Regions from separate parts of the Devosia sp. Z6_126 genome, predicted to be linked through region 3. Evidence: predicted binding sites of a transcription regulator. Region 3 holds the regulator's gene; each other region holds the start of a gene.
The links. The regulator LexA, encoded in region 3, represses DNA repair genes until DNA is damaged. The targets are predictions, from matches to a motif close to TGTTCNNNNTGTGTTCNG.

Region 1 (7,816 bases), on a different contig from region 3:
CCTAATCGCGATTTCAATCACGGCATGAAGCGCGTCGAGGATGCCCTTCAGGCTGCCAATGCCACCACCCCGGCCCAGCGCCACGGCTCCTTCCGCGCCACGCTTTGCCTCGCCCATCCCGATGGCCGCGACGCCCTCTACGAGGGCCGCATCGATGGCACCCTGGTCTGGCCGCCACGCGGCGATGTCGGCTTCGGCTTTGATCCCGTCTTCATGCCCGAAGGCTTTGACGCCACCTTTGGCGAAATGCCCTCGAGCGTCAAACATGGCTGGGCTCCGGGGCAGGAGGGTCTCTCCCACCGTGCCCGCGCCTTTGCCAAATTCGTCGAGGGCCAAATTGAGCAGGCTTGATCGCGTGCCCGCCAATCGCTGCCACGCCACCAACCCACATGAGGGGGCTGCCGCATGAGCCGTAACGACCTCTTTGGCGTTTATGTGCACTGGCCCTTTTGCGCGGCCAAGTGCCCTTACTGTGATTTCAATTCCCATGTGCATCGCGGCCCACTCGATGAGCAGGCCTTTGTCGCCGCCTATCAGCGCGAGATTGCCCATACCGCCAGCCTCACTCCCGGCCGGGTCGTGCAGTCGATCTTTTTTGGCGGCGGCACCCCCTCGCTGATGAGCCCCTGGGCCGTCGGCACCATTCTCGACACCATCGCCGCCCATTGGACGGTCGAGCCACGCGCCGAGATCACGCTCGAAGCCAATCCCACCAGCGTCGAGGTCGATCGCTTCAAGGGTTTTCGTTCCGCCGGCATCAACCGTGTCTCGCTCGGCGTGCAGTCCCTGCGCGACAAGCCGCTGGCCGACCTCGGCCGCCGCCACACCGTCGATGAAGCCATCGCTGCCGTGCGCATCGCCCAGTCGATCTTTGATCGCTCGAGCTTTGATCTGATCTATGCCCGCCCCGGCCAAACCCTCGAGGATTGGGAGGACGAGCTCAAGGAAGGCCTCTGGCTCGCGCGTGGCCATATCTCGCTCTATCAGCTCACCATCGAGCAGGGCACGCGCTATTTCGACCTGCATCGCGCCGGCAAGCTCATCATGCCCGATGAGGATCTTTCCGCCGATTTTTATGAGCTGACCCAGGAACTGACGGCTTCGGCCGGCCTGCCCGCCTACGAGATTTCCAACCACGCCCGCCCCGGCCAGGAAAGCCAGCACAACATGCTCTACTGGCGCTATGGCGAATATGCCGGCATCGGCCCCGGCGCGCATGGGCGCCTCTTGATCAACAACCAGCGCCACGCCACCGCCGCCGAAAAGCTGCCCTTCAAGTGGCAGGAAAAGGTGCTGGCGCAGGGCCATGGCCTCGTCACCGATGATGTGTTGACCTGGGAAGAGCAGGGCGACGAATTCCTCGTCATGGGCCTGCGCCTCAAGGAAGGCATATCGCCCCAGCGCTTCACCGCGCTGTCGGGGCGCCGCATCAGCCAGCGCCAGATCGAGGATCTCAAGGGCTATGGCTTTGTGGAAACCCTGCCCAACGGCAATATCCGCGTCACCGATCGCGGCTGGCCGGTGCTCGACGCCGTCGTTGCCGATCTTGCCGCTTAGCGATTGGGTGGCGCGCTTCTGCGTGCTAGCCTTGCACCCATGAGTTCAGAGTTCTTCATCGCCGGCACCAAGCTCGAGGCCCCACCCTTGGCGCCCGGCCTTTACGTCGTTGCCACCCCTATCGGCAATCTGCGCGACATCACCATCCGCGCCCTTGAAACCCTCGCCGCCGCAGCCGCGGTACTGTGCGAAGACACGCGCATGTCGGCGCGACTGCTCGATCACTACGGCATCAAGACCCGCCGCGTGGCGCTACACGAACATAATGAACGCGCCAAGGCGGACGACATCGTTGCGCGCATCGCCGCCGGCGAAGCCCTGGCGCTGATTTCCGACGCCGGCACGCCCTTGCTTTCCGATCCCGGCTTTCCCCTGATCCGCGCCCTGGCCGCCGCCGACCTGCCGGTCTTTGCCGTCCCCGGCGCCTCAGCACTTCTTTCCGCTCTTGTCGTCGCGGGCCTGCCGACCGACGCCTTTGCCTTTCACGGCTTTTTGCCGGCCAAGGCGGGCGCTCGCGCTACTGCGCTCGCGTCCCTTTCGGTTTCACGTGAAACTCTGGTGTTCTACGAATCCCCGCGCCGCCTCGACGACACTTTGGCTGCTATGGCTCAAACGCTCGGCCCTGATCGGCAGGCCGCCGTCGCCCTCGAGCTCACCAAGCGCTTCGAACGCGTGCAACGCGGCACTCTGGCCGAACTCGCCGCGAGCTTCGCCGAAGGCGATACCAAGGGCGAAGCCGTTATCGTTGTCGCCGGTGCGGCCGAAGCTGCGGCCCCCGACGCGGCCGATTGGCAGGCCGCGCTCCTTGCCGAAATGGCCGACCAGCCCCTCCGCGCCGCGGTTGACGCCGTCACCGCCCGCTTTGGGCTCAAGCGCAAGGAGGTCTATGATGCCGCCCTCGCCCTTAAAGCCACCGACTGAGCCCAGCCGCGCCCGCCAGCGCGCCAACCGCGGGGGCGAACGCGCTGAAGCCCTGGCCGCGCTCTTTCTCCAGCTCAAGCTCTACCGCATTCTTGCCCGCCGCCACAAAACCCCGCTCGGCGAAGTCGACTTGATCGCCCAGCGTTGGGGCACCACGGTCTTTGTCGAGGTCAAGGCGCGTGCGTCGCGGGGCCAGGAAGGCGAGGCGCTCACCCAGGTCAACCAGGCCCGCATCAGCCGCGCCGCCCACTACTGGCTCTCGCGCCACCCCGCCTATGCCCAGGCCAATCTGCGCTTTGACGTGATTTTCCTTGCGCCCTGGGCTTGGCCGCGCCATCACATCAACGCTTTCGACGCTTCCTAGGACCTCTGCATGTCACTCAAGATCGCCGTCCAGATGGACCCCATTGCCAGCATCAATCCCGCCGGCGACTCCACCTTTGCCATGATGCTCGAAGCTCAGGCGCGCGGCCATGCGCTGGTATATTATACACCCGACACGCTCGGCCTGCGCGGCACCACCGTTTCCGCCCTCGCCTCACCGGTCGAGGTCTTCGACAAGCCCAAGGGCGAACACTTTAAGCTGGGTGAGTTCACGCGCCTCGATCTGGGCGAGCAGGATGTGATCCTGATGCGCCAGGATCCGCCCTTCGACATGAACTACACCACCATCACCCATATTCTCGAGCGGCTGCACCCGGAAACCTTCGTGGTCAATCCGCCCGCCGCGGTGCGCAATGCGCCCGAAAAGATCCTCGTTACCGACTTTCCCGAGCTGATGCCACCTACCCTCGTGACGCGCGATCGCGAGATGATCCGCGCCTTCCGCCAGGAGCATGGCAACATCATTCTCAAGCCCCTTTACGGCAATGGCGGCGCGGGTGTCTTCTTCCTCCAGGAGGGCGACCATAACCTTGCCTCCCTGATCGAGCTGTTTGAGCTCAGCTTTCGCGAACCCTTCATGGTGCAGAAATACCTGCCCGATGTCCGCAAGGGCGACAAGCGCATCATCCTCATCGATGGCGAACCCGTCGCAGGCCTCAACCGCATTCCCGCCGAAGGGGAATCGCGCTCCAACATGCATGTGGGCGGCCGCCCGGAATTGTCCGAACTCACCGCCCGCGAGCGCGAGATCTGCGCTGCCATCGGCCCCGCGCTCAAGGAGCGCGACATGATCTTTGTCGGCATCGACGTGATCGGCGACTACCTCACCGAAATCAACGTCACCTCGCCCACCGGCATTCGCGAGATCAAGCGCTTTGGCGGTCCCGATATTGCGGTGATGATCCTCGATGCCATCGAACGGCGCCGCCGCTGATCGTGCGACTTAACTTGAGGGCGGTGTGCTGATGCCGGTCGATACCTATCTGCTGGCGGTGACTACGTTTTTCGCCACCATCGGTCCAGCCGATCTGGCCGTGGTGTTCCTGGCGCTCACGCGCGACACCTCCTCGCCCGAGCGGCGCCGCCTGGCGCTTCGCGGGGTGCTGATCGGCGGATTGATCCTGCTCTTTTTCGCGCTCTTCGGCGAACCGCTCCTTGCGCTCTTCGGCATTACCTTGCCGGCACTGCGCACGGCCGGCGGCGTGCTGCTGCTCCTCATCGCCATCGACATGGTGTTCGCTCGCTCATCTGGCGGCACCTCCACCACCACCGAGGAAGATATCGAAGCGCGCGACCGCGCCGACATTTCCGTCTTTCCTCTCGCCACCCCATTGATCGCCGGGCCCGGCGCCATCAGCGCCGTGATCCTGCTCATCGCTGGTTCGGAAGGCGATTACGTCAAGGACGCCGCGGTGATCGCGGGCCTGCTCACCATCTTGCTGCTGACCTATGTGATGCTGCGTCTCGCCATCCCCATCCAGCGCTTGCTGGGTGTCACCGGCGCCCATGTGGTGTCACGCGTGGTCGGCGTGCTGCTGTCGGCCCTGGCGGTGCAGTTCATCTTTGATGGCATTGCCTCGAGCGGCATCTTCCGCCCCTTGGCCAGCTAATCCCGCGGCGCCCCTTCTTTGGGCGCTCGCGCCCGCGGCGCCCATTCCCGGCGCTCGCGCCCGTGGCGCCGATTCAGGCGCTCGCGCTGCTGGCCCCCGTTGCAGCCCCCAACAACAAAAAAGCGACCGGCCTTGTGCCAGTCGCTCATTCGCATTTGCTCGGCATGCTTACTTCTTGCCGGTATTGCCGGTGCTGCCGCTACCAAGGCCCGTGATCGGCTTTGCTGTTTCCAGCTTGTCCTTTTTGGGCTTCTTGGCTTCCTTGTTGCTGCGCATCTGACCTTTAGCCATGGCTGTTCTCCTCTGCGCCGGGCTGAGCCCGGAAGACGGGCTGGAATCTAGTCCTCGCCACCGCGGCTGACAAGTGACGGCGCCCTATTTGTAGACGCGGCACCGGCCAGTCGGGGCGAGGGCGGCAAATGAGCGTGGATCGCAGCCCGTCATCAGGAAATTGATCCAGTCATTCCGATCACCGTAAAAGGCGTTGCGGTCCACTTCACCTCGGATGCCGGGCACGACGCCAGTCTGCGTCCACTGCCAGAACGTCCAGCCGCGATTACGATAGCGCTCATGCGGCTCGGCAGCCGTGGAGCGCAACCAGAACGCGTTGGGGAAGTACTCCCCATCCAGCACGTCGCGGTGGAAGTTCATGTCGGTATAGATGATGGGCAGCTTGCCGGTATGGGCTTCCATTGCCGCCAGCATCACCCGGATCTTTTCCAGCGCATCGGCCCGCGATGGCTTCACCTTGCACGAGGAATGATTGTTCCACTCCAGATCCAGAACGGGCGGCAGCGCATCGGGATCATTGGGCACATTGGCGATGAACCACTGCGCCTGCTCGGAGGCAAGCGAGCACCAGGTCATGAAGTGGTAGGCGCCGCGCGGCATGCCCGCATCGCGTGCGGCCGCCCAGTTCCGGCGGAAGTTCGGATCGATGTAATCCTTTCCTTCCGTAGCCTTCATGAACACAAAGGCGATGCCCGAGCGCAGCGCCGTCGAAAAGTCGATATGGGATTGGTAACGCGCCACATCGATCCCCTGGATCGGCATTTTGCGCGCCCGGTCCACTCCGGCATGAGGCCGGTTGTCCCCGTCGATCGGGCCATAAAGTCCACCGCCGCTCGCGCACGCGGCAAGCAGCACCACCATTGCCGCCATTGCGGCGCCCTTGAGCATGGAAGAAAAACGGCGCGCGCAGACTGGGGGCATGAATATACTCGTGTACGACCAGGCGAGCCTTTCATTCAACATGGCGCGGTTAAGGGAAGCTTGCGTTAACTCCAATCCGGCGCCTCGTGGTTAACCCCTATTTAATGTTCGCTGAACGTTCTTGTTGGAGCGGCAGTGCTCTGCTAGCCTCCTCCTGTTCTGGGGGAATGGCGTACATGGTAACCCGGGTTGCGACCGTGGCTTTTCAGGGCATCGAGGCGGTGCCGGTCGATGTCCAGGTGCAGATTGCGCCAGGCCTGCCCAAGTTTCTCATGGTCGGTTTGCCCGACAAGGCGGTCAAGGAGTCGAGCGAACGCGTTTATGCCGCGCTGCTCGCCTCGGGCCTCAGCCTGCCGCCCAAGCGCATCACCGTTAATCTCGCTCCCGCCGACCTGCCCAAGGAAGGCAGCCATTATGATTTGCCTATCGCCCTGGGGCTGATGGCCGCGATCGGCGCCATTCCGCAGGATGCGCTGGAAGGTTTCCTTGCCCTGGGCGAACTGGGGCTCGATGGCCGCCTCGCTCCCGTAAATGGCATCCTCCCTGCTGCTATTGCCGCCGGTGCCCGCGACCTTGGCATCATCTGCCCCGAAGCCTGCGGCCCCGAAGCCGCTTGGGCCGGGGAAGACATCGACATCGTCGCGGCAGAAAGCCTCTTGGCCTTGGTCAATCACCTGACCGGCCATCAGCGCGCCCCGCGGCCACTGCCGCGCAAGCACCTCACCAATGGCGGCCTGCCAGATTTGAGCGAAGTGCGCGGGCAACTCGTCGCCCGCCGCGCCCTCGAAGTCGCCGCTGCCGGCGGGCACAACCTCCTGATGATCGGCCCGCCCGGCGCCGGCAAATCGATGCTGGCGGCCCGTCTGCCCTCCATCCTGCCCCCGCTCAATCCGCGCGAACTGCTCGATATCTCGATGATCCAGTCCATCGCGGGCGAACTGGCCGGGGGTGCCATTTCCGATCGTCGTCCCTTCCGTGCCCCGCACCATTCTGCGTCCATGGCGGCGCTGGTCGGCGGTGGCCTGCGCGTCCGCCCGGGTGAAGTCAGCCTTGCTCATAATGGCGTGCTGTTTCTCGACGAACTCGCCGAATTCGCGCCCCAGGTCCTCGATTCCCTGCGGCAGCCGCTTGAAGCGGGCGAAACCGTCATCGCCCGCGCCAATGCCCGCGTGTCCTATCCCTCGCGCGTCCAGCTGATTGCGGCGATGAACCCCTGCAAATGCGGTCTCGCCGGTACGCCCGGCCACACCTGCAAGCGCGGCGCCGCCTGCGCCAATGATTACCAGGCTCGCGTGTCCGGGCCCTTTCTCGACCGCATCGATATCCGCATCGACGTGCCCGCCGTCAGCGCCGCCGATCTTATTGCCCCCGCCGAACCCGCCGAAGCCTCCAGCGTCGTCGCCCAACGCGTCGAGCGCGCCCGCGAGCGGCAACGCCAGCGCTTCCTCGAACACGGCGCGCCTGGCATCTACACCAATGCGGCTGCCGGCCCCACCCTGATCGAAACCGTGGTCAACCCCGATAGCGACAGCCGCAAGCTCCTGTTCCAGGCGGCCGAACGCTTCAACCTTTCCGCCCGCGCCTATCACCGCGTGCTCAAGGTCGCGCGCACCCTGGCCGACCTCGCCGGCGTCGACCGCGTCGCCCGCCCTCATATCGCCGAAGCCCTGAGCTACCGCGTCAACTTGGCCGCAGCGTAAGTCGCGCTGATATTTGCTTAACTGCATCGCGGCTATGGCTAGGGCAAAGGGGAGCCTCAATGCCCAGCGATCAACCGGGAAGGTCGCCCATCAAACGCCCGCCCGCCCGAAAACCGCAGACAAAAACGGCGAGCCGTCAATCGAAGCGGCTGCCTCCCGCCCCTCCGCCAAAGCCAGCGCCTGGGCTCAGAACCGTTGCCGCCATCCTGCTGACCGCCTTGGTTGCCTTGGCGCTCGCCCGGGCCGCACTCCCCGTCTGGTCAGCGGCGGTTTATTTCGCCGCGAGCGCCCTGTCTTTTCACCTCTACCACAAGGACAAGCTGGCCGCTCAAGCCGGTGAGTGGCGGGTCAGCGAAGGCGCCCTCCATGCTATTGATCTGTGCGGCGGCATAATCGGTGGCCTCGTGGCGCAGCAGCGGTTCCGCCATAAAA
Region 2 (7,816 bases), on a different contig from region 3:
TTGGGCTTTTGGTGGATGCGCCGCTTGCCGCGCGGCTCGAACTTGAAATGCTTGACTGCATTGGTGACATAGACCTGCTCGCGGTCGATCCCCACCTTTTCAATCGCGGCATCCAGCACCTTGCCCGCTGGCCCCACGAAGGGCTGCCCCGCCAGATCCTCCTGGTCGCCCGGCTGCTCGCCAACAAACATCACGTCGGCGGCTTCGGGTCCTTCCCCGAACACCGCTTGCGTTGCAAATTCGAACAGCGGGCAGCGCCGGCATTCCTGCACGGCCGCGCGTGCCTCGGCGAGCGAGGCGACCTCGCGCTCCCCATCCTGGACTGCCGGCGCCTCTGTCGGGCGCCGCAGATGCCGTGCCGGTGGTTGGCTCGAAACCCGCTCGATCATTTCCCGCTCCGCTTCTCTGGCACCTCGGATCATGGGAGCAATGAGTTCGGCCTCGGGCAGGTTGCGCCAGTATTTCATCGGCATCTCCCCCTTCATCGCGCCGATCTTGAGCCGCGCAGGATTGAAGATGGAGGCGAAATAGGTCTTCCAGTCGCCCTCGACCGCATCATCCTCGGGCACGTCGCTTTTCTGCCCGCCCGGCCCGAACAACAGCTCCTGCCCGTCCCAAAAGGCCGAGCGATAGGGCGTGATGATCGCCCAGATCATGCCGGCAAAGCGGCGCTCGAAAAACGGTGCCGTACGTTCAAGGATAAAATGCTCGGGCTCGAACCAGGCGGCAAAGCGCTCGAGCCCGCTATCGTCGATAACAGCCTTGAAGCGCACAAACGCCTTCATCTTGTGGCTGTCGCGCCGGACCGCCGAAGCCAGACCGGTTAGGCGCAGCAAATCGGGGTCGGAGGCCGCCGTCATCAGCCCTCGATCCTCCAGCAGGCGCCACAAGAAGCGATAGAGCAGAGCAAACCGCTCGGGATCATTGTTGCAGATCGCCAACTGCGCCAACTCGATAAAGGCGGGCGGCACGCTCCCGACCGCCCCTTCCCCGCTTGGCAGCATGGAATCGCCCGCTTCGAACAACCCGTTTTCTTCCCCCGGCCCCCGCCAGATCACCTGCTCGGGCCGCACGCCCGCCAGCAACAACTGCCGCGCCTTGGCCCGCCACTCGGCAAAGTCGTTGCGCTTCTCCAGCCGCACCGAAATCATGCAAACAGGCTCAACTGTTCGGGCTGCGGCGTCAACTTGGCCTTGAGCTTTGCATCATCGGTCATACCGCCCGGCGTCCAGTCCACCGCTTCGATGAACGGGCGCACCGCATCGATCGAGCCGACAATGCGCGCCACATCTTCAAGGCGCAAACTGTGGTGGCGCCGCGTCGTGATGATCCGCTCGATGCTCTTGGTCCCCAGTCCCGGCACCCGCAACAGCAGTTCGCGGTCGGCGCGGTTCACATCGACGGGAAAGCGCTCGCGATGCTTGAGCGCCCAGGCAAGCTTCGGGTCGATCGCCAGGTCCAGCAACCCACCCTCCCCGCCCGCCACGATCTCGGGCACGTCAAAGCCATAGAACCGGATTAGCCAATCGGCCTGGTAGAGCCGGTGCTCACGCAGGAGCGGCGGCGCCTTGAGGGGCAGCTTGGCGCTGGAGTCGGGAATGGGCGAAAAGGCCGAGTAATAAACCCGCTTGAGCTTGTAGCCCGAATACAGCCCCGCCGCGCGCGTCAGGATGGCTTCGTCATTGGCAGCATCGGCACCCACGATCATCTGCGTGGATTGCCCCGCCGGCGCATATTTGGGCTTGTCGGCTTTGGTCTTTGGCTCAGGCGCGGCTTCCGCCAGCTTGCCGCGGATGCGGGCCATGGCCGTGCGGATCTCGCTCGGCTTTTTCTCCGGCGCCAGTGCCTCCAGCCCCAGATCGGTCGGCAGCTCGATATTGGTCGATAGCCGATCCGCCCAGCGCCCGGCTTCCGCCAGCAGCTCAGGCGCGGCATTGGGAATGACCTTGAGATGGATATAGCCGGCGAAGTGATGGTCCTCGCGCAGGCTGCGCGCCACCCGCACCATTTGTTCCATCGTATAGTCGGGCGAGCGGATGATCCCGGAGGACAGAAACAGCCCCTCGATATAGTTGCGTTTGTAGAAGTCGAGGGTCAGTCCCACCACTTCCTCGACGGAAAAGCGCGCCCGCTGCACATTGGACGAGGAGCGGTTGATGCAATAGCTGCATTCATAGATGCAGAAATTGGTCAGCAGCAGCTTGAGCAGCGAAATGCAGCGCCCGTCCGGCGCATAGGAGTGGCAAATGCCATTGCCCTCGGTCGAACCGATGCCGCCGCTCGCCTTGCTGTTGCGTTTCTCGGTGCCGCTGGAAGCGCAGGAGGCATCATATTTGGCGGCGTCCGACAACACGGCCAGCTTGCGACGAAGGGTTAAAGCCGCCATCCACGTTCCTCATCTGTTCACGCCAGTCTTAACGCGCGAACCGAACAAAAGCACCGGCGAAAACCTGTTCTAGCCAGCTTGTGATCGCCTCCTCGCCCTGGAAACGATGGGGTTCCATTGTTCGCTCAGGCGCAACAACCCGTTATGGCGCCGTGGGCTGACGGGATCGGGCAACTTCACCTATCTTGAGGGCAACGGCACCAAGGCTCGGCTGACGAGCATGTGCACTCCAAGGAGAACACCAATGGACCTTCAGCTTGGCGGCATCCACCACCTGACCGCAGTCACCGCCCAGGCGGCCAAGAACCTGCAGTTCTACACCCAGACGCTGGGCATGCGGCTGATCAAGAAGACCGTCAACCAGGACGACACCACTGCTTACCACCTGTTCTATGGTGATGGCGTGGCCTCGCCCGGCGCAGACCTGACCTTCTTTGATTTCGACGCCGCCCGCGAGCAGCGCGGCAACCACACTGTCAGCCGCACTGGCCTGCGCGTCGATAGCGAGGACAGCCTGCAATGGTGGAAAGAGCACCTGCAGGCGCAGGGCGTCGGCACCTCGGCCATCAAGGAACGCAATGGCCATGTCTCGCTCGATTTCGAGGATTTCGAAGGCCAGCGCTTCCGCCTCGTGCTCGATCCCGCCAACAAGGTCGTGCCCTGGGCCAAGTCGCCCGTGCCTGCCGAGCGGCAGATCATCGGCCTTGGGCCGATCAGCCTTGCCGTGCCGCGCCTCGATCGCACCGAAGTGGTGCTGACGCAGGTGATGAACATGCGCAAGGTGCGCACCTATCCCGCCCGCGAGCGCAATGGGGAAACCCATGTGTTCGAGATGGGACCCGGGGGCCCCGCGGCCGAACTGCACGTGGTGGTCGACCCAAGCCTGCCCCCGGCACGGCCCGGCGCCGGTGGCGTGCACCATGCGGCGTTCCGCACGCCCGACCAGGATACGCTCCGGCAGTGGATCGCCCATGTCAACTCGTTCGGCATCCGCTCGAGCGGGGAAGTCGAGCGGTTCTACTTCACCTCGCTTTATTTCCGCGAGCCCAATGGCATTCTGTTCGAGATCGCGACGGACGTGCCCGGCTTTGCTGCGGATGAGCCGATGGAAACCTTGGGTGAAAGCCTTTCCCTGCCGCCTTTCCTTGAAAGCCGGCGGGCGAGCATCGAAGCGGGCCTCAAGCCCCTGGTCTAAACCGCTTCAGTCCACCAGCTCTCCTCCCCGCCCGGGGAGGAGAGCGCAATTGGCGCGGCGCGTCACCACGGCCTTAGCCAAAGCGCAGCGAAGGTGCTAAACCCGGCGCGCATCCCGTGGGGTGCGTTCCCGTTGACCCCCTTCAAAGGCAACTGCCATGCCCGTGCGAAAACTCAATTCCAGCCAATGGGTGCTCGCCATTTTCATCGGGCTGGCCGTCATCACCGTGGCAGCGACGGTGTTCACCAATCTCGTGCAATGGCGCAACTACGACACGATCGAGGCCGAACAGAACATCGCGCCCGAAGACGCGATCCCCCTGCAAAAGGGCTTCACTGAGCCAACGCCGGCGCCCGCCAACTAGGCGGCAAACACCGCCGGCACCGCTTCCGCGATGAACCCACCGCCCATCACTTCGGACGTGGCGCTGTCATCGGCGTAGAACACGCAGGCCTGGCCCGGCGAAATGCCATATTCGCCGGCCACCAGCGTCACATAAACCGCGCCATCGCGCATCTGGATCACGGCCGGCTGCGGCCCGCGCGTCGAGCGCACCTTGACCTCGACCGGTGCACCATTGCCGGCGGCAGCTTCGGCCAGCGGCCGCGCCCCCAGCCAGTTCACATCTCGCAACCGCACCGTATGGGTCTTGAGCGCCTCGCGCGGCCCCACAATGACGCGCCCGGTCTTGTGCTCGAGCTTGATCACGTAGAGTGGCTCGGCAGCCGCCACGCCCAGGCCCTTGCGCTGTCCGACCGTGTAATTGACGATCCCGGCATGCCGCCCCAGCACCCGGCCATCGAGATGGACGATCTCGCCTTGCGCCACCGCTTCGGGATGCATCTTGCGGATGATATCGGCATATTTGCCCTGCGGCACAAAGCAGATGTCCTGCGAATCGTGCTTGTCGGCAATCTCGAGCCCCATTTCGCGCGCGAGCTCGCGCACCGCAGCCTTGCTCATCCCCCCCAGCGGAAAGCGTAAGAAGTCGAGTTGCGCCTGGGTGGTCGCAAACAGGAAATAGGTCTGGTCACGATCGCCATCGACGGGACGGAACAGTTGCCGCCGCCCATCTTCGCCCAGCCGCGACTGCACGTAATGGCCGGTCGCCAGCACATCAGCGCCAAGATCCTTGGCCACTTCCAGCAGGTCGACGAACTTGACCGACTGGTTGCAGGCAATGCACGGCACCGGCGTTTCACCCTGCTGATAGGCATTGGCGAACGGCGCGATCACCGAGCGCTGGAAGCGCTCTTCATAGTCCAGCACGTAATGGGGAATATCGAGTGCCGCCGCCACCCGGCGGGCATCATGGATGTCCTGCCCGGCGCAGCACGCGCCTTTACGATGGGTGGCCTCGCCATGATCATAAAGCTGGAGCGTCACCCCAACCACATCATAGCCCTGCCGAGCCAGCAGGCCCGCCACAACCGAGGAATCCACGCCCCCGGACATCGCGACAACAACGCGCGTGTCTTGGGGACGCTTGGCGATATCAAGCGAATTCAGCATCTTTCTTGCATCCGGTTGGGTTCAAGGGCCAGCGGACAACTGTCCCGCGCCTCTTAGCCCTTTCAGCAATGCGCTGCAACGCCGCCCGGCAGATTTTGCCGCTCGCGCTGCGCAATGCACCCTCCCGGCTCAAGCCATGTTCCTCGAACCCAAAACACAGCTCTGCGCAAACAAGCACTTAGCCGCCTTGGATCACTGGCAAGCTCCTTGCATGGCACGGGGCGAGTAGTTGCAGGATTTTTCGGCAAAGTGGCATCCCATCTTACCCTTTCGGTCGCAAGCGGTGCAGGCAGCGTCACGCGAAGCTTTGGCTCGCCCGCCGATGCCGACGCCGCACCCGCTTCGCCCGTTGACGCATTCGCCAGCCTGCTCACCGGCGCGAATGCCGGCACCACGCCGGCCTCGAGCTTCAACCTGAGCCTGGGCAAGGCGCTCGAAATAGGGCTCGAAACTGCGGGCGAAACCGACATCGAAGCCGAAGACCTTGGGCTGGCTCTGGGAGCCGAAGCCGCTCTCGTCCCCGAACCTCCCGCCCTGCCCCAGCTGCTCGACAGCCTCGCCAACATCGCCCAAAGCCTCGCTGCCGGCCAGTCTCCCGCAGGCGACGACCTCGGCGCGGCCAGCACCGCTCTCAGCCGGCTCGCCGACCAGTTGGGCATCTCCCTGTCCAGCCCGGCCCAGCCCGCAGCCGGTGGCGAACCGGCCAGCGATTTCGCGCAACAGCTGGCCAATGCCCTGGCGCCGCTGGCCGAACAGCTTCTCGGCACCGATGCCGCCGACGGTGGTCCCGAACTGGGTCAAAAGCTCGCCGCACTGCTCGCCGGCCTCAAGCAAGCCGGTCCCGGCCTTGATCAGCAGGCCCTTGCCGCCGGCGCCGCCGCGCTCGAAGACGCGGTGGCCAAGCTGACCCGCGCCATCCCGGCCGCCCCTCCCGCCGACCCGGCTGCCCCGAGCACCAGCACTGCCGCGCCCCTTACCTCCACCGGCTCCACGGCACCGACGCTCGCGCAGCCCAGCATCGAGCCTGACCCGGCTCTCGGCACCGACACCCAGCCAACCGCCGAAACCGACGCGAAGCCCGCTCCCGCTGCCGCCGAACCCCCGCTTGATGCTGCCGCGGCCAAAAGCCTGCCCAGCGCGCTCGACCGGGCCGAGGTCGCCGCCGCCGCCCTCCGTCCCGTGCAGCCTGGCTACCAGACCACCCAGCAACAGCTCAACCTGCCCCAGCTCGCCTTTGAGCTGGGGCACCAGGCCAATGCCGGCAATTCCCACTTCCAGATCCGTCTCGATCCGCCCGAGCTCGGCCGCATCGAGGTCAAGCTCGAATTCGATGCAGCGGGGCAGGTCAATGCCCGCCTCATCGTCGATAAGAGCGAAACCCTCGATCTGATGCAGCGCGACCAGCGCGGGCTGGAACGCGCCCTGCAGCAGGCCGGGCTCGATGCCAGCAAGACCAACCTCGAATTCTCCCTCCGGCAAAACCCCTCCCCAGGCGACGGGCGCCAGGGCAATGGGCAGGAGCAGGAACGCCGAGGCTCGTTCGGTGGCGGCCCGAGCGGCGGCGATGCCGACCCGCTACCCCTTCCCAGCGTCAATCTTTACCGCGGCAGCCTTGCGGCTGGCGGCGTCAACATCATCGCCTGAGGAACAATCATGGCTGTTAATGGCATATCCGCAACCTCTGCCGCCGGTGCGATCAGCAACTCGCGCAACACCATTGCCGATAATTTCGACACCTTCCTCAACATCCTGACCACCCAGCTCAAGAACCAGAACCCGCTCGAGCCGCTGGATACCAACCAGTTCACCCAGCAACTGGTGCAGTTCACTGGCGTGGAACAGCAGCTCAAGACCAACGACTTCCTTGAAGCCATGATGATGGCCAGCCAAAGCGCCGGCAAAACCGACGCGGTCAACTATATCGGCAAGGAAGTCACCGTCGCCGGCACCTCCTCCGAGCTCAAGGGCGGCAAGGCTCTGTGGGGCTATGTCGCCTCGGGGGCCGTGCAGAACGCCAAGGTGAACATCAAGAACGCCGCCGGCAGCATCGTTTACTCCGAGAACGGCTCGCTTCCCGCGGGCAACGGCCAGTTCGCTTGGGACGGCAAGGGCTCCAACGGGCTAGCTCAACCTGCTGGGTTGTATTCCATCGAGATCACCGGTACCGATCTGAGCGGAAATACGGTCGGCATCACCACGGCCGCGGTCGGGATCGTGAACGCGGTGGACTTTTCGGGCACGGAGCCGCTGCTGACCATCGGCACCTCCAAATACCCCCTTTCCCAGGTCCGGGATGTGCGCACCCCAACGCCGGCCACCTGACCCGTCGCGACACGCTTTGCGTCCCGAATACCTTGATTTTCCTTCTAATTCTTAACCTGTTGTTCGTTTCCCCTTAGCTGAATTTTAAGTCAGCATCGCTACTCTGCCTTCCTATGGTCAGGTTGAGTAGAGAGTAAAATGACCGTACAGATGCGTCCTCGCGTTAAGTACGTTATCGGACCGGACGGAAGTCCGCTCACGATCGCAGATCTTCCCCCCGCCAATACGCGGAGGTGGGTCATTCGGCGAAAAGCCGAAGTTGTTGCTGCGGTGCGCGGTGGTCTGCTCAGCCTCGAAGAGGCCTGCGACCGCTACACACTCAGCGTCGACGAGTTCCTGAACTGGCAGGCTGCCATCGACAAGCATGGACTTGCCGGCCTGCGGACCACCTGGATCCAGCA
Region 3 (7,816 bases):
ATTCGCCGAAGTTGTCCGGCTTGGCGCCGCCCACCGCGTAAAGCGGCAGCTCGGGCGGCAAGACCGCCTTCATCGCCTTGATGCCGCGCGGGCCCAGAACTTCAGCGGGGAAAAACTTGAGCCCGGTGGCGCCCGCCTTGATCGCCTTGAACGCATCACTGGGAGTGAACACGCCGGGATAGGAGCCCAGCTGAATGCGCACCGTTTCTTCTATAACCGACCGGTTGGTATCCGGGGATACAACAAAGGTGCCGCCGGCATCGGCGACGGCCCAAACCTGCTTTTTGTTCAGAACGGTGCCCGCACCCACCATCACGTCATCCCAGAGCGCCTCGGCCGCCAGCGCAATGCTGGTCAGGGCGTCGGGGGAGTTGAGGGGCACTTCGATCATGGTGATGCCGGCCGCAACAAGGGCGTGGCACACATCCAGCGTTTCGGGCGGGGTAATGCCGCGCAGAATCGCGATCAGGTGGCGGTGGGGCATGGGGTCTCCAATCAGACGATAAAGGCACGTGCAGCTTTAAGGCCGGCGAGCACCACTTCGGTTCCATCCACGGCTTCGCCTTGTGCCCCGATCATGCCGAGCACCTCGGCATAAAGGGCGCAGAGCGCGGGGGCGCCGATCAAGGGAACGGTTTGTTCGCCGATCAGCGCACGGCGGCTGCCAATTTCGGTGCCGATCAGGAGGCCCGAAAGATAGCCGGTGCACCAACCGGGCTGACGGCCGGACAGGAGCGAACTGGCGCGGACCGCAAAGAGCTCGCTGGTGAGCTGTTCGGGCCGCTCGAGGCCGACCTCTGCACCCGCGGCAAAGCCTTCGGCGCGCTCGGGCCCATTGCTGTCTTCAGTCAGCGAATAGCGCAGCACCGAATGATGGCGCAGCAGATCGAAGAGCTCGCCCGTCATTGCGGTGGAGAAATGCTCAATGCGGGTGCCATTCATGCTGACCCATTTGGAATGGGTGCCGGGCATGCATACCACGCCATGGGCATTGGGGCGCAGGGTCGCGAGGCCCAGTAGCTGGGTTTCCTCGCCGCGCATCACATTGTCGCCGCCGGCCTTCTGGCACACACCGGGCAGAATTGCCGGGGCCAGGTGATTGTTGGGCATGGGCGGGCGCACTGCGCCGTCAATCAGGCCGCGCAAATCGGTTGGCGCTTCCAAATAAGGCGCTTCGAACCAGCCCTGGCGCGCGCCGGCCATGCCGCAGATCAATACGTCGAGCGGGCCACCGTTGCTGCCGACTAGACCATCGAGCAAGGTTTCGAGCACGCCTGGATACTGGTCGCGCGTCAGCTTGCCCATGCCTTGGTCGGATTTGCGCGCAACGATCACCGTGCCGTCGGAACTCAGGCCCCAAGCCCGCAGGTTGGAGGTGCCCCAATCAACCCCGACCCAATCCACAAATTCACTCATGCTTGCCCCTCTTGCAGTTCGCCCCGCACTTTCGGGCAAACCTAGTCGCTGCGCTGGCCTGCGCCTAGCCGATTCGACGCCGCCCGGTTGTCCTGCGAGCGCAAGGGGCGACGAAATCCAACAGGATTGGCGTTCACTCCTGCAACTAACATGCTAGAACTGTAGCAAACAGCAGCCTGTATTCGCCTCGGCGGAACTATTGAGGAATAAGGTAATGACGGCAGACAACAGCTTCTCTTCCCCCAATGGGCAGGGCAGCGCGCCCAAGAAGCTGCGCTCGCGCGCCTGGTTCGACAATCCGGAGAACCCGGACATGACCGCGCTTTATCTTGAGCGCTACATGAATTTCGGCGTATCGCGCGAGGAATTGCAGGGCAACAAGCCCATCATCGGCATCGCCCAGACCGGCTCCGACCTCAGCCCCTGCAACCGCCACCATATCGTGCTGGCCGAGCGCGTGCGCGAAGGCATCCGGGAAGCCGGTGGCATTGCCATCGAATTTCCCGTGCATCCGATCCAGGAAACCGGCAAGCGCCCCACTGCGGGCCTGGACCGGAACCTGGCCTATCTCGGGCTGGTGGAAGTGCTTTATGGCTATCCGCTCGATGGCGTGGTGCTGACCATTGGCTGCGACAAGACCACCCCGGCCATGCTGATGGGTGCGGCCACGGTTAACATCCCGGCGATTGCGCTCTCGGTCGGGCCGATGCTCAATGGCTGGCACAAGGGTGAGCGCACCGGCTCGGGCACCATTGTGTGGAAGGCGCGCCAGATGATGGCGGCCGGCGAGATCGATTATGCGCAGTTCATTGAGCTGGTGGCGTCCTCGGCGCCGTCCACCGGCTTCTGCAACACGATGGGCACGGCGACCACGATGAACTCGCTGGCCGAGTCGCTGGGCATGCAGCTGCCGGGTTCGGCAGCGATCCCCGCGCCTTATCGCGATCGCCAGGAAATGGCCTATCGCACGGGCAAGCGCATCGTCGACATGGTGCATGAGGACCTCAAGCCCTCCGACATCATGACCAAGGACAATTTCATCAACACCATCGTGGTCAATTCCGCGATTGGCGGGTCGACCAACGCCCCGATCCACATCCAGGCGATCGCCAAGCATATCGGTGTCGAGCTCGACCTGCAGGACTTCCAGACCTATGGGCACAAGGTGCCGCTGCTGGTGAACCTGCAGCCGGCCGGCGAATATCTCGGCGAGGATTACTACCATGCGGGCGGCGTGCCGGCGGTGGTCAACGAGCTGATGAAGCAGGGGCTGATCCGCGAGAATGCACCCACCGTCAACGGCAAGAGCATCGGCGAGAACTGCCGCAACACGCCCATCCAGGACGAGAAGGTGATCCGCCCCTTCGAGCAGCCGCTCAAGGAAGAAGCGGGGTTCCTGGTGCTGCGAGGCAATCTCTTTGATAACGCGATCATGAAGACCAGCGTGATCTCGCCCGAGTTCCGCGAGCGCTACTTGGCCAATCCCGAGCATCCCGGCATGTTCGAGGGCAAGGCGGTGGTGTTCGATGGTCCCGAGGACTATCACCACCGGATCGATGATCCCTCGCTCGATATCGACGAGCACACGCTGCTGTTCATGCGCGGCGCGGGCCCGATCGGCTATCCGGGGGCGGCTGAAGTGGTCAATATGCGACCCCCTGCCTACCTCATCAAGAAGGGTGTCCACGCGCTGGCCTGTATCGGTGACGGGCGCCAATCCGGCACCTCGGGCTCGCCCTCGATCCTCAACGCCTCGCCTGAAGCGGCGGCGGGCGGCAACCTTGCCATCCTGCGCACGGGTGACCGGGTGCGTATCGACCTCAACAATGGCACCGCCGATATCCTGATCTCGGACGCCGAGATCGCGACGCGCCGGCAGGAACTGGCGGAAGCGGGCGGCTACAAGTACCCCGCGCACCAGACGCCCTGGCAGGAGATCCAGCGCGGGCTGGTGGACCAGCTCGGCAACGGCGCCGTGCTCAAGCCAGCAGTGGCTTACCAGCGCATTGCCCAGACCTATGGCGTGCCGCGCGACAACCACTAGGCTCAGCCGACAACGACTTCGAAATCCCCGCTTCGGCGGGGATTTTTTCTTTCCAAGGCACGGCAAAACTCCGGTCGGCGCGGGGCCTCCGGTTGAAAGCGGCGTTGGCGAGGCATTGCCTCAAAAAACGTTGCGCAAAACGGAAGCTCCGCCCCGCCAACAGCGACTGGGTGCCGATGCCCGCTCCCTCCTGCGGCGCATGCCAGATTCCGCGGATGTCGAACTAAACCCTGGCGGGCACCGCTGCCTGCGCCACATCAGGGTTCCGATGACCAGTGCAGCTGCCATCGCGATTCTTCACCCAAGACCACCGGACGATAGAGGCCCACGGCTCTTGCGGACACCGGCCGGATCGCGGCGACCCACGATCCCCCAGCCTCCACGCACCAACCACTCGTCATGATCTCGCTTGGATGCACGGATGAGGAGACTATGGGGGTGATCGGTGGGGGCGGGGATAAGTTATTGTCGGGAGGATGGACGACCGGCTCGTGGGTAACGGGGCCGGAGGCAAGCTGTTGTGAGCGGGGCTACATCGGCGCTCTTGCGCGGGAGGGGCCTGCACCCCCACCCCGGCCCTCCCCTCAAGGGGGAGCGGGAAGAGGGGCTCAAAGGCGCTGGTCTGGTACAGCCCGATGAGGACCTTAGGGCGGCAATCGAGTTCCGTTGAAGACGATAGTTTCTTGGCCGAGTTGGGCTTCAGGCGTGGCGAGCGATGTGGGCGAGGGCCCGCTGAAACATGGGGTGCCATTCGGGTCCGGGTTGGCACTCGAGTGGCCACCAGAAGAACTCGAACCAATGACCGCCATCATCATGGGTAAAGTAACGCCAGTGTTCGGGCACGGGAGCCGCGGCACTCACCACAACGAAGTGCCAAAGCTGTTGCTCTGCAATGGAATTGCTGGATGGCAGCGTGCGCAAAGCTTCTGCCTGGAGGCCTGACTCCTCTGCGAGTTCGCGCAGGGCACCGACTTCCATCGGCTCGGAGCCTTCCCGCGTTCCTTTCACCAGCTCCAACCCAGCCAAAGGATGCCTGAACGCCAAGCACTGGCGTTCTTGCCCCACCCCGCGCAGCAGGACGGGACAGAGTTTTTCGACCATCGGGATCAATATTTGCGCAGCAGGCCCACAAGGCGACCCTGGACCTTGACGCGATCGGGCGGGAAGATGCGGGTTTCGTAGGCGGGATTGGCCGCTTCGAGTGCGATGGTGTTGCCCTTGCGACGCAGCCGCTTGAGGGTGGCTTCCTCGTCATCCACCAGGGCGACGATGATCTCGCCGGTGCCGGCAACATCCTGGCGGCGGATCAGCACGGTGTCGCCATCGAAAATGCCGGCATCGATCATCGAATCGCCGCGCACTTCGAGCGCATAGTGCTCGCCAGGCCCAAGCATTTCGGGTGGCACCAAGATGGTGTGGGAATGGCTCTGGATCGCCTCGATGGGGGTACCGGCGGCGATCCGGCCCATGACCGGCACGGCCACGGGGCGCACATAATCATCGCTCCAGCCCGAGCGAGGCGGCGGAGCGGCAACGCGGCCCAGATTGCCTTCAATGACGCTGGGCTCGAAGCGCGCCTTGCGGCCGCCAAGTGCCGGGTTCATCGAATCGGGGAGTTTGAGCACTTCCAGCGCCCGTGCGCGATTGGGCAGGCGGCGGATGAAGCCGCGCTCCTCGAGCGCCGTGATCAGGCGGTGAATGCCCGACTTGGAGGCCAGATCCAACGCGTCCTTCATTTCGTCAAACGAAGGGGGAATGCCGCTTTCCTTCATCCGCTCATGGATGAACATCAGCAGTTCATGTTGCTTGCGCGTCAGCATCGGAGCCCTTCAATCGCAGAATCGGAACAAAGACTGAACGAGCATAGGTGTTCCAGTTATGTTCTGCAATAACGCTCAAGGGCGCAGGAGAAAATTCTTTGGCTCTGCTTAGAACCCGTCCAGCGGAACGGCCGCAGCAAGGGCGCCGGCGGGTTGCCCGGAATCGTATTCCGGCTGCACCAGCAGCATATCGGCACGGGCCAGCGAAGAGGTATGACCGCTATCGGTTTCGCTGATCGGGAGCAAGCCCGCACCTTGGCTTGAATGCACCAATTGGGCGCGCATGAAATGGCGCCGGGCGGTATTGGGCGGCGTGGGCGCGAGGAGCGGCAGGTGCCAGGGGGCGGGTTCGGCAACGCGCAGCCAGCGGCGCAGCGCCGGCTTGATGAAGACGGCGGCGGTCACCATGGCCGAAACCGGATTACCGGGCAGGCCAAACACCAGGGTCTTGCCGAGGGTGCCGAACATCAGCGGCTTGCCGGGGCGCATATTGATGCGCCAGAAATCGAGCTGCACGCCGAGACTCAGCAGGATTTCCTGAACGATGTCATGGTCGCCAACACTGGCGCCGCCGGTGGTGATGACGAAGTCGGGGGTTTCGGCAAAGATGGCGGCGAGGCGTTCGGAGAGGGCCGAGCGGTTGTCGGGAGCGATGCCGTAGTCGCGGATCTCGGCGGCGTAAGGCGCAAGGAGCGGTCGCAGCCCGAAGCTGTTGGAGGCAACGATCTGGCCCGGCCCGAGAGCGGTGCCGGGCAGCACCAGTTCGTCCCCGGTGGCGAGGAGCGCGATGCGCGGCTGCACGGCGACGGGCAAAGTCGGGCAATTGGCGGCGGCCGCGACGGCCAGTTGCATGGGGGTGAGGCGAGAGCCTCTCGGAATCAGCTCCTGTCCCTGTCGGAAGTCGTGGCCAAGCGGGCGAATGCTGCGCCCCACGGGAGGCTGGGCGGCAAAGCTGACGCGGTCGCCGGTGCGGGTCGCTTCCTCCTGCATGATCACGGCATCAGCGCCCGGGGGCACGGGCGCGCCGGTGAAGATGCGCACGCAGGTGCCCGGGGCGATATCCGCGCCAAAGCCGGCGCCGGCCTGGGCGGTGCCGACGACATCTAGGATCGCGCCCGGCACGATATCGGCCGCACGCACGGCATAGCCGTCCATGGCGCTGGCGGGGAAAGGCGGCTGGTCATGGCGGGCGAGCAGGGGCTCGGTCAGTACCCGGCCGGCGGCGGCCTCAAGCGGCACCGACTCGGTGCGGGCGGGCGGCACGCGGGCGAAAATGGCCGCGAGGGCGTCTTCAACCGGGAGCAGGCTCATGGCGCCCGCTGGAAATCGCCGGACTTGCCGCCCGATTTTTCGAGTAGGCAGATCGCGGAAATAACCATCTCGCGGTCGATGCCCTTGGCCATGTCGTAAAGCGTAAGCGCGGCGGTGGAAGCCGCCATGAGGGCTTCCATTTCCACCCCGGTCTGGCCGGTGGTTTCGGCAGTCGCAAGAATGGTGATGGCGCCGGGCTCGCGCGCCTCCATCTCGACGCTGACCTTGGTGAGCGGGATGGGGTGGCAAAGAGGGATGAGCTCGGCGGTCTTTTTGGCTGCCATGATGCCCGCGACGCGCGCGACGGCCAGGGCGTCGCCCTTCTTGAGGGCGCCACCCATGATGGCGGCAATGGTTTCGGGCCGACCGCTGATCACCGCCTGGGCGAGGGCGCGGCGGCGGGTGACTGCCTTGTCGCCGATATCAACGATCCGGGCCTCCCCGCGCTCGTTGAGATGGGTCAGCTGCGGCTCGCTCATGGATGGGCGGCCTGGGGCACACCCTGCAGGAGGGCGCGGGTGGCGGCGACCACATCGGCCTGGCGCATCAGCGATTCGCCGACAAGGAAGGTGCCGATGCCGGCTGTGCGGTCGAGATGCTGCAGGTGTTCGTGGCCGTTGATGCCGCTTTCGCTGACCAGCACCTTGCCCGCGGGCACGCCGCCAGCAAGGTTGACCGAGGTATCGAGCCGGGTTTCGAAGGTGCGCAGATTGCGGTTGTTGATGCCGATGAACTCGGCGTCGAGCGCCAGCGCCCGGTCGAGCTCGAGCTGGTCATGCACCTCGACCAGGGCATCCATGCCCCATTCGCGGGCGGAATCGAGCAGGTAGCGCGCGACGTCGTCACCGACAGCGGCGAGGATGATGAGGATGCAGTCGGCCCCCCAAGCGCGCGCTTCGGCGACCTGGTAGGTTTCGAACAGGAAATCCTTGCGCAGGACCGGCAAGGCGGTGGCGTCGCGCGCCTCGCGCAAGAACGCCGGCGAACCCTGGAACGAGGGCTGATCGGTGAGGACCGAAAGGCACGTCGCGCCGGCCTCTTCATAGGCGCGCGCGATCTCTGCCGGGTTGAAATCGGGCCGGATCAGGCCCTTGGAGGGGCTGGCTTTCTTGACCTCGGCGATCAAGGCGTATTCGCCGCGGGCGCGCTTGGCCTTGATGGCGGCGAGAAAGCCGCGTGGCGGGGGCTGGTCATGGGCGGCGGCAACCACTTCGTCCCAGGGGCG

Region 1: a site for LexA is predicted at 5,790-5,807, ahead of AC3YOG_RS04390 (YifB family Mg chelatase-like AAA ATPase). Genes of this name have one in related genera too.
Region 2: a site for LexA is predicted at 2,390-2,407, ahead of AC3YOG_RS14245 (putative DNA modification/repair radical SAM protein). Genes of this name have one in related genera too.

What each region holds. Positions count from the first base shown of each region.
Region 1 is NZ_JBYUNO010000001.1:904,165-911,980, reverse strand. Features, by position in the region: gene AC3YOG_RS04430 (non-canonical purine NTP pyrophosphatase) at 1-351, shown strand, start outside; gene hemW (radical SAM family heme chaperone HemW) at 406-1,557, shown strand; gene rsmI (16S rRNA (cytidine(1402)-2'-O)-methyltransferase) at 1,597-2,478, shown strand; gene AC3YOG_RS04415 (YraN family protein) at 2,447-2,842, shown strand; gene gshB (glutathione synthase) at 2,852-3,796, shown strand; gene AC3YOG_RS04405 (MarC family protein) at 3,828-4,472, shown strand; gene AC3YOG_RS04400 (hypothetical protein) at 4,641-4,763, opposite strand; gene AC3YOG_RS04395 (glycoside hydrolase family 25 protein) at 4,848-5,684, opposite strand; gene AC3YOG_RS04390 (YifB family Mg chelatase-like AAA ATPase) at 5,861-7,384, shown strand; gene AC3YOG_RS04385 (DUF1294 domain-containing protein) at 7,603-7,816, shown strand, end outside.
Region 2 is NZ_JBYUNO010000003.1:415,967-423,782, forward strand. Features, by position in the region: gene AC3YOG_RS14240 (UdgX family uracil-DNA binding protein) at 1-1,151, opposite strand, end outside; gene AC3YOG_RS14245 (putative DNA modification/repair radical SAM protein) at 1,148-2,386, opposite strand; gene AC3YOG_RS14250 (ring-cleaving dioxygenase) at 2,631-3,581, shown strand; gene AC3YOG_RS14255 (hypothetical protein) at 3,739-3,945, shown strand; gene mnmA (tRNA 2-thiouridine(34) synthase MnmA) at 3,942-5,093, opposite strand; gene AC3YOG_RS14265 (flagellar hook-length control protein FliK) at 5,343-6,737, shown strand; gene AC3YOG_RS14270 (flagellar hook assembly protein FlgD) at 6,747-7,415, shown strand; gene sciP (CtrA inhibitor SciP) at 7,554-7,816, shown strand, end outside.
Region 3 is NZ_JBYUNO010000002.1:69,133-76,948, reverse strand. Features, by position in the region: gene AC3YOG_RS07180 (2-dehydro-3-deoxy-6-phosphogalactonate aldolase) at 1-484, opposite strand, end outside; gene AC3YOG_RS07175 (2-dehydro-3-deoxygalactonokinase) at 496-1,416, opposite strand; gene AC3YOG_RS07170 (IlvD/Edd family dehydratase) at 1,631-3,460, shown strand; gene AC3YOG_RS07165 (NUDIX domain-containing protein) at 4,160-4,561, opposite strand; gene lexA (transcriptional repressor LexA) at 4,567-5,280, opposite strand; gene AC3YOG_RS07155 (molybdopterin molybdotransferase MoeA) at 5,389-6,591, opposite strand; gene moaC (cyclic pyranopterin monophosphate synthase MoaC) at 6,588-7,070, opposite strand; gene trpC (indole-3-glycerol phosphate synthase TrpC) at 7,067-7,816, opposite strand, start outside.